Regions from separate parts of the Neorhizobium sp. BT27B genome, predicted to be linked through region 2. Evidence: riboswitches for the same ligand, from Rfam matches in the RefSeq annotation. Region 2 holds a riboswitch; the other holds the start of a gene.
The links. Region 2 has a riboswitch for S-adenosylmethionine ahead of AAIH70_RS18705 (O-succinylhomoserine sulfhydrylase). Riboswitches for the same ligand answer to the same signal wherever they lie in the genome.
Positions count from the first base shown of each region.

Region 1: another riboswitch for S-adenosylmethionine. It lies ahead of metA (homoserine O-acetyltransferase MetA); the one in region 2 lies ahead of AAIH70_RS18705 (O-succinylhomoserine sulfhydrylase).

Region 1 is NZ_JBCIYT010000007.1:238,685-243,241, reverse strand. Features, by position in the region: gene AAIH70_RS20170 (ABC-F family ATP-binding cassette domain-containing protein) at 1-1,475, opposite strand, end outside; gene AAIH70_RS20165 (thiamine diphosphokinase) at 1,479-2,129, opposite strand; SAM riboswitch at 2,284-2,361, shown strand; gene metA (homoserine O-acetyltransferase MetA) at 2,421-3,347, shown strand; gene AAIH70_RS20155 (aldose epimerase family protein) at 3,471-4,490, shown strand; gene AAIH70_RS20150 (exopolysaccharide biosynthesis protein) at 4,491-4,557, opposite strand, start outside.
Region 2 is NZ_JBCIYT010000006.1:403,455-408,011, reverse strand. Features, by position in the region: gene AAIH70_RS18710 (2'-deoxycytidine 5'-triphosphate deaminase) at 4-1,095, opposite strand; SAM riboswitch at 1,174-1,252, shown strand; gene AAIH70_RS18705 (O-succinylhomoserine sulfhydrylase) at 1,299-2,495, shown strand; gene apaG (Co2+/Mg2+ efflux protein ApaG) at 2,648-3,040, shown strand; gene AAIH70_RS18695 (Hsp33 family molecular chaperone) at 3,112-4,101, opposite strand; gene argF (ornithine carbamoyltransferase) at 4,303-4,557, opposite strand, start outside.

The DNA of each region.
Region 1 (4,557 bases), on a different contig from region 2:
GTGTAGCCACCTGCGTATTCGATCCAGTCGCCATCCGGTGCATCCGGGCTGGCCGGCGCGATGGTCGAGGTCACGGTGCGGTCGAGAAAGTCACGGTCGTGGCTGACGAGAATGACGGTGCCGTTATAACCCGCAACGATTTCCTGCAGCAGATCAAGCGTCTCGATGTCGAGGTCGTTGGTCGGTTCGTCGAGGATCAACAGGTTCGATGGCTTGGCCAGCATGCGGGCCAGCATCAGCCGGGCGCGCTCGCCACCCGAAAGGTTCTTGATCGGCGTGCGGATCTGCTCCGGCTGGAACAGAAAGTCCTTCATGTAACCGGCCACATGCCGCTGCTCGCCATTGACCAGCAATGTCTCGCCGCGACCGTCGGTCAGGTAATGCGACAGCGTGTCTTCGAGATCGAGATCTTCGCGCTTCTGGTCCAGCGTGGCGATTTCCAGATTGGTACCGAGCTTGATCCAGCCACTGTCGGGCTTCAACTGGCCGGTCAGCATCTTCAGAAGTGTCGTCTTGCCGGCGCCGTTCGGGCCGACGAGACCGATGCGGTCGCCACGATGGATGCGGATCGAGAAGGGTGCGACGATGGTGCGGTCTTCATAAGCCTTGGTGATGTTTTCAGCTTCCACCACCAGCTTGCCGGATTCGCGACCTTCGGCCACCGAGGCCTGAACAGAACCCTGCGCTCCCTTGTGGCCACGATAATCGGCGCGCATGGCCTGCAATTCGCCGACGCGGCGCATGTTGCGCTTGCGGCGTGCGGTCACGCCATAGCGCATCCAGTGTTCTTCGCGTTCGATTGCCTTGCCCAGCTTGTGCTGCTCGATCTCTTCCTCTTCCAGCACCTGATCACGCCAGGCTTCGAAATGGCCAAAGCCACGCGAAAGCCGGCGGGATGTGCCGCGGTCCAGCCAGACGGTGGCGTTCGACACCTTTTCAAGGAAACGACGGTCGTGGCTGATGACGACAAGCGCGCTGCGCGTCTTGCGCAACTCTTCTTCCAGCCATTCGATGGTCGGCAGGTCGAGATGGTTGGTCGGCTCGTCCAGCATCAGAATATCGGGTTCCGGCGCCATGACGCGGGCAAGTGCGGCACGGCGTGCCTCGCCGCCCGAAAGGCGGGCAGGGTCTTCCTCGCCGGTCAGGCCGAGATGTTCCAGAAGATAGGTGACGCGGTACGGATCATCGCCCGGTCCAAGGCCGGATTCGGCATAGGCCTGAACGGTGGTGTAGCCGCCGAAATCGGGCGCCTGTTCGAGATAGCGAATGGTCGCCGACGGATGACGAAAGACCTCGCCCGATTGCGCTTCGACAATGCCGGCAGCGATCTTCATCAGTGTCGATTTGCCCGAGCCGTTGCGGCCTACAAGGCAGATACGGTCGCCCGGTTCCACCTGCAGGTTGGCGCCGTTCAGAAGCGGCGCGCCACCAAAGGTCAGCAGGATGTCGTCGAGTTTCAGAATTGGGGGTGCCATGGTTCAGGCTCCGGTCAGGTCATAGGGGCGGGCGAGGACGATTGCCCTGCCTCGCTGAAGAGAAAATTCCACGGTGCCTTCCGCGACATTGGAAACGGTGCGCGAGGAGCCGAATGGAAGCGAAAAGTCGGTGACGGGATAACGGACGTTGCGGATATCGAGCCCTTCCAGATCGGAAAAGCCGAGAACCGAAAACAGCGAATTGCCGGGCAGGTCGAGAGTGATCGTGCCCGGCAGAAGCGGCACGGCTTCTTCCTCGCCCGACGTCAGAAGAATGTCGAACCCCTCCTCGGCCAGCCGCACGGCATGCAGCAGGTGTTGCAACGCATGGTCCGAGCGCTCGCCGCCCAGCGCGCCGGCAAGGATCAGGCGTTTTGCCCCGCGTGCGATGGCCTCACCGGTGGCGATTTCGCCGTCCGTTTCGTTCTTGGCAGGCGGATAGGACTGACGTTCGACATCGGGCCATTGCTGCTGAAGGCCGGCGTCGGACGAGTCGAAATCACCCACCCAGAGCTCCGGCTGCAAACCAAGTGCTGCCGCATGGCGCATGCCGCTATCGGCCGCAATGCTGCGGCTGCCGGCCAGTGCCTGTGTCAGGCGCTCGGTCACGGTCAGTGGTCCGCCAAGCAGAATGGTGAAGGTCGTTGATGTCATCGGCAATGCCCATAGCGCAAACCGGCGAAAAAGGGAAAGCGTGACGCCCAATTCCGATGATTTTCGTCAGGTGACGGAGAATGCCTGCGATCTGCCTCTTCAAGGCAAAATCATGCTGCCATTGACGGCAGCCTCAGCAAGGATTATCTCAAATGCTGAACTTCGTGGTGATTTGGCCGGCCGGCTTGCAGCCACGTTAAAAAAGTCGCTAAAGGGCCGCGAGGAATAGGTACTTCCCACGGACCGGTTTGCGATTTTTTGCGGCCGGTTTTCTGTTTTGTGGGTTCCAACATGCCGATCAAGATTCCCGATACCCTGCCTGCTTTCAAGACGCTGGTTCAGGAAGGCGTGCGCGTGATGACCGAGACCGCCGCCGTGCGGCAGGACATCCGCCCGTTGCAGATCGGCCTGCTCAACCTCATGCCCAACAAGATCAAGACCGAGATCCAGATGGCGCGCCTCGTCGGCGCCTCGCCGCTGCAGGTCCAGTTTTCGCTGGTGCGCATCGGTGGCCACAAGGCCAAGAACACGTCGGAGGAACATCTCCTGTCCTTCTACGAGACCTGGGAAGAGGTGAAGGACCGCAAGTTCGACGGGTTCATCATCACCGGTGCGCCGGTGGAAACGCTGCCCTACGAGACCGTGACCTATTGGGATGAGTTGAAAACGATCCTCGACTGGACGCATACCAATGTGCATTCGACGCTGAATGTCTGCTGGGGTGCGATGGCGTCGATCTACCATTTCCATGGCGTTCCCAAGCACGAGCTGAAGGAAAAGGCCTTTGGCGTCTACCGGCACCGCAATCTCGCGCCGGCTTCGGTCTATCTCAACGGTTTCTCCGACGATTTCCAGGTGCCGGTGTCGCGCTGGACGGAAGTGCGCCGTGAAGACATCGCCAAGGTGCCGGATCTGGAAATCCTGATGGAATCCGAGGAAATGGGCGTGTGCCTCGTGCACGAGAAAAAGGGCAACCGGCTCTACATGTTCAACCATGTGGAATACGATTCCACCTCGCTTGCCGACGAATATTTTCGCGATGTCGATGCCGGTATCCCGATCAAGATGCCGCATGACTACTTTCCGCACAACGACGCCGAACTGACGCCGCAAAACCGCTGGCGCAGCCATGCGCATCTGTTTTTCGGAAACTGGATCAATGAGATCTACCAGACCACCTCCTATGATCTGGAGGAAATCGGCAAGGATCGCGACTGATCGGTGCACCTTGCGACCGGGATCTCCCGTCGCAAGGTTTTCATAACTGCGAATATGCGTAACCCATTGCTAAGCCAACCCAAATGAGACAGGTTGCTGTCTCAGGTTGAGGGAGCTGGGTTTATGGTTGCAGGGGAACGCGAGGTTTTCGGTCACACGCCGAAGGGGGAGACCGTCCACCGGGTGACGATATCCGGTGGTGGATTGACCGCCAAGGTTCTCACCTGGGGCTCGGTCATTCAGGACCTGCGGTTCGAAGGCCATGAGGCACCACTGGTGCTCGGCCTCAACACGCTCGATGAGTATCTGCGCTATTCGCCCTATTTCGGCGCCACGCCCGGCCGCGTCGCCAACCGCATCAGCGCCGGCCATTTCGAACTGGATGGTCAGGCTTACCAGCTGGAACTCAACGAAAACGGTCTGGGCCATCTGCATGGCGGCAGCGACGGTATCGCCAAACGCAACTGGACGATCGTCGATCTTTCCGCCGACCGCGTCGTGCTGTCGATCACCGATGGCGATGGTCGCGGCGGTTATCCCGGCAACTGTACGATCACGGCGACCTATCATCTCAAGGATGATGGCGTTCTTTCGGTCATCTACGAGGCGATCACCGACAAGCCGACCATCTGCAATGTCTGCCAGCATTCCTATTTCAATCTCGATGGCAGCGATACGATCCTTGACCACCAGATCATGCTGGCCGCCGATCATTACCTGCAGGTTGACGACATGCTGATGCCAACCGGATCGCTCATTCCGGTCGCCGGTACGGATTTCGACTTTCATCAGATGCGGCCGATCCGCCGGGAGGTCGCCGGCCAGCAGGTGCCTTACGACCACAATTTCTGCCTCTCGACCGAACGGACGGAAAAACGCAGCGTGGCACTGGTGCGCAGTCTCCATTCCGGCGTGGCCATGGAAGTGCGCACCACGGAACCGGGCGTGCAGTTTTATGCCGGCGTGAAGCTGCATGTGCCGGTGTCCGGCATCGGTGGCCGGCCTTACGACAATTACGGCGGCTTCTGCCTGGAAACGCAGGTCTGGCCGGATGCCGCCAATCATCCGCGGTTCCCCAGCGCCGTGCTGCGGCCCGGCGAAACCCTGCGGCAGGAAACCGACTACGTGTTTTCGCGCAGTTGATTACTGGAAGAAGGTCAGGAGCAGATAGATCGCGCTTTTGATCATGGCGTAGACCACGCCTGCAACA
Region 2 (4,557 bases):
CAATCAGCTGCGAAAATGCTTCGACAGCTTTAGCCCCTGCGCCTGATAATTCGATCCGAGGCCCGAGCCGTAAAGGCCTTCCGGCGCTTCCAGCATGTGTTCATAAACAAGGCGGCCGACGATCTGGCCGTCTTCGAGAATGAACGGCACTTCGTGGCTGCGCACTTCCAGAACCGCGCGGCTGCCGCGTCCGCCCGCCGCCTCATGGCCGAAACCGGGATCGAAGAAACCGGCATAATGCACGCGGAATTCGCCGACCAGCGGGTCGAACGGTGTCATCTCGGCAGCATAAAGCGGCGGAACGTGCACGGCTTCACGCGACACCAGAATGTAGAATTCATCCGGATCGAGGATCAGTTCGTTACGGCCGCGGCTGTAGATCGGCTCCCAGAAATCGAACAGGTCGTGCTGGGCTTTCTTGTCGACATCGACGACCGCGGTGTGGTGTTTGCCGCGGTAACCGATCAGGCCGTCCTTGTCGCCGGCAAGGTCGATCGACAGCGCGATACCGCCGCCCGAGACGTTGGGCAGGTCGGAGGCGACCAGAGTTTCGGCTTCATGCAGCTTTGCCAGTTCCGGCTCACCCAGCAGCGCATTGCCGATGCGGAAGCGGATCTGCGACAGCCGCGAGCCCTGGCGCACGACGATCGGAAAGGTGCGCGGCGAGATTTCGAGATAGAGCGGGCCGGAATAACCGGCCGGGATCTTGTCGAATTCCTGCGCATAATTGGTGATGACACGGGTGAAAATGTCGAGGCGGCCGGTCGAGCTTTTGGGGTTGGCCGAGGCCGACATATCGGCGGGAAGATCGAGGCTTTCCATCAGCGGCACGATATAGACACAGCCGGTTTCCAGCACCGCCCCCTCGGACAGATCAACGACATGCAGCTTCAGCCGGTCGAGCTTGTCGGAGACGAGGCTGTTTGGCCCCGGCATGAAGGAGGCGCGAACGCGAAAAGCCTTGGTGCCAAGACGCAGGTCCAGGCTGGCCGGCTGAATCTGATCATCGTCAAGCGGCCGCTCGGAGGAAAGACGCCCCGTCTCGAACAGCGCCGCAATCGCGCGGTCGGCCAGAATTCCTGTCGTCCTGATCATCTCAAAAAGTCCCTGTGTCGAATGGCGGACAAAACCAAATCACGACCATTGACGCAAGCGCACAGCGGGATTATGCCAGTTTTATCCCGTGGTGATTTGGCCGGTCGGCTTGCAGCCACGTTAAACAAGTGGCTAAAAAGACCGGGTTGAAAACCGGTCTGCTTTTGCGGCCGGTTTTTTTGTATCACGAAGGTGGTCAGTACATGAGCAAAACTCCGAACAAGAATTGGCGCCCTGCAACGACACTCGTGCATGGCGGAACGCTGCGCTCGCAATATGGCGAGATGTCCGAAGCGATCTATCTGACACAGGGCTTCACCTACGACAGTTCAGAAGCCGCCGAAGCGCGCTTCAAGGGTGAAGATGACGGCTTCATCTATGCCCGTTACGGCAGCCCCACCAACGACATGTTTGAAAAGCGCATGTGCGCACTGGAAGGCGCCGAGGAAGCCCGCGCAACGGCATCCGGCATGGCCGCCATCACCGCAGCACTGCTTTGCCAGCTGAAAGCCGGCGATCATATCGTTGCCGCCCGCGCCCTGTTCGGTTCGTGCCGCTGGGTGGTGGAGACGCTGGCACCGCGCTACGGCATCGAATGCACGCTGATCGACGGCCGTGACCTTGCCAACTGGGAAAAGGCCATCCAGCCGAACACCAAGGTGTTCTTCCTCGAAAGCCCGACCAACCCGACGCTGGAGATCATCGACATCGCCGGCGTGGCCAAGCTTGCCAACCAGGTCAATGCCCGCGTCGTCGTCGACAACGTGTTCGCGACGCCGCTTTTCCAGAAGCCGCTGGAACTCGGCGCGCATGTGGTCGTCTATTCCGCCACCAAGCATATCGACGGTCAGGGCCGCAGCCTTGCCGGCGTCATCCTGTCTGACCGCGAATGGGTGACCGAGCATCTGCAGGATTATTATCGTCACACCGGTCCGGCCATGTCGCCGTTCACCGCCTGGACGCTGATCAAGGGTCTCGAGACACTGCCGATCCGCGTCAAGGCGCAGACGGAAAATGCCGGCCGTATCGCCGATTTTCTGGCGGACAGCGACAAGGTCGCCAAGGTCATCTATCCGGGCCGCAAGGACCATCCGCAGGCCGATATCATCGCCAAGCAGATGACCGGCGGCTCGACGCTGGTGTGCTTCGAGCTGAAGGGCGGCAAGGAAGCGGCCTTCAAGCTGCAGAACGCGCTGGACGTGGTGACGATTTCCAACAATCTCGGCGATACCCGCTCGATCATCACCCACCCGGCAACGACGACGCACAAGAACCTGACGGACGAGGCGCGCGCCGAACTCGGCATTTCGCCGGGCACGGTACGGTTCTCGGCCGGCATCGAGGATGCCAACGACCTGCTCGAAGATTTCGCGCAGGCCCTGGCGGGAATTTCCGCGTAAATATCATATTTTAAGGGATAGACTGCCATTTACCATGGTAGTTATCCCTAATATGCAGAATCCCGGTCGCAAAAGCCCTTTGCTGCCGGGATTTCTTGACGTGAGACACACTCTATATAATACCGATAGCATCAGTGTGAGGTGTATCGGGCATGTATAGTGCACGAACGAAAGATATCGAAGTCGAAGTGGAACCCTATTATCTGGAGGAGCAATCCGATCCGGATGAGAGCCGCTATGTCTGGGGATATCGTATCGTTATTTCGAACCATTCTTCCAAGCCGGTGCGACTGGTTCAGCGCTATTGGCACATTACCGACGAAAACGGACTGGTCGATGAAGTCGAAGGACTTGGCGTGGTTGGCGAACAGCCACACCTGCAGCCCGGCGACAGTTATGAATATTCATCCGGCTGCCCGCTGGACACGCCGTCCGGCATGATGTTCGGCCATTACCAGATGGAAACTGACGACGGCGAAACGATGATCGTCGACATCCCGGCGTTTTCGCTGGATTCGCCGGGGCAGTTGCGCATTCTGAACTGACGCGTTTTTCCAGCACATGCGCAAAAGGCCGGCATCGCTGCCGGCCTTTTGCGTTTTGATGCCAGAACCGATCAGGCGGAGGCGAACTCGGCCACGTCGTATCGATAGGTGGTCGAGCAGAACTCGCAGGTGACGGCGATCTCGCCGTTTTCCTGGCTCGCCGAGATCTCTTCCGCGGAAAAGCCCGACAGCACACCCTTGATCTTGTCGCGCGAGCAGCTGCAGCGATCGAATACGGCCTGCTGTTCGTAGATGCGCACGCCACGCTCATGGAACAGGCGATAGAGTAGCCGTTCGATGCCGACCTGCGGATCGGTCAGTTCATCGGTGTGCACCGTCTCCACCAGCATGCGGGCTTCCGCCCATGCATCGTCGGAGGAATGCTCCTCTTCGCGCTCGTCTCCATCGCCACCATGCAGGTCGGGCTGGCGCATGCGCTCGGGCGCCTGCGGCAGGAACTGCACGACAATGCCACCGGCACGCCAGTTGTGGCGCGGCTTGCCGTCCTCGTCACGGTCGAACAGTTCGGCAACGCCAAGGCGCACCCGCGTCGGGATCTGTTCCGACTGGCGGAAATAGACGCTGGCGATCTCTTCGAGCGTCGAGCCATCGAGCGGCACGATGCCCTGATAGGGCTGCATGCCGTGACCCTGATCGATGGTGAAGGCCAGAATGCCCTCGCCCAGCAGTTCCTGCGGCGCAGTACGCCCCGCCTCGACGGCCGCGGCAAGCGCTTCCTCGTCATAACGGGCATAGGCGCGCAAGGAATCTGGCGTCGAAAAATCGGCGACCAGAAGATCGACCGGGCCATCACCCTTGGTCTGCACGGTGAACTTGCCGTCGAACTTCAGCGACGTGCCGATCAGCGCGGTGAGCACGATGGCTTCGGCCAGCAGGCGGGCAACCGGTGTCGGATAATCGTGACGACCGAGAATGGTCTTCAACAGCGGCCCCAGCTGGACGGCACGGCCGCGCACATCCAGACCTTCGACCTGGAAGGGCACGACATGATCATCGCCGGCAAGACTGAGATCGTTCAGTTCAACGGTTGCTTCTGCCATTTTCCGCTCCTTCTGCGCCGATCTTTAGGATCAATCTGACATATGCACCCGCCGAGCGGAACCGCTGACTGGGTCAAAAGACGACGCCGATATATGTTGAAAGGCCGGTGCGATCATGCCGCCCGGCCCGTTTGAAGTCCAAGAAGTGGTGTCGGCCATGGCGAAAATCAAGCCATGGCTTCCCGCCTTGAAAGAGACGCCTCAGACGGCGCCAAAGCACCATGCAAGGATCGATTTCTGCGCGTGCAAGCGGTTTTCCGCCTCGTCGAAAACGACCGACTGCGGACCGTCGATAACGGCATCGGTGACTTCCTCACCGCGGTGGGCCGGCAGGCAATGCATGAACAGCGCATCGTCCTTGGCGCGCTTCATCAGCGCGTCATTGACCTGATAGGGCTGGAAGATGTTGTGGCCGCGCGCCTTGTGCTCCTGGTTCATGGAAACCCAGGTATCGGT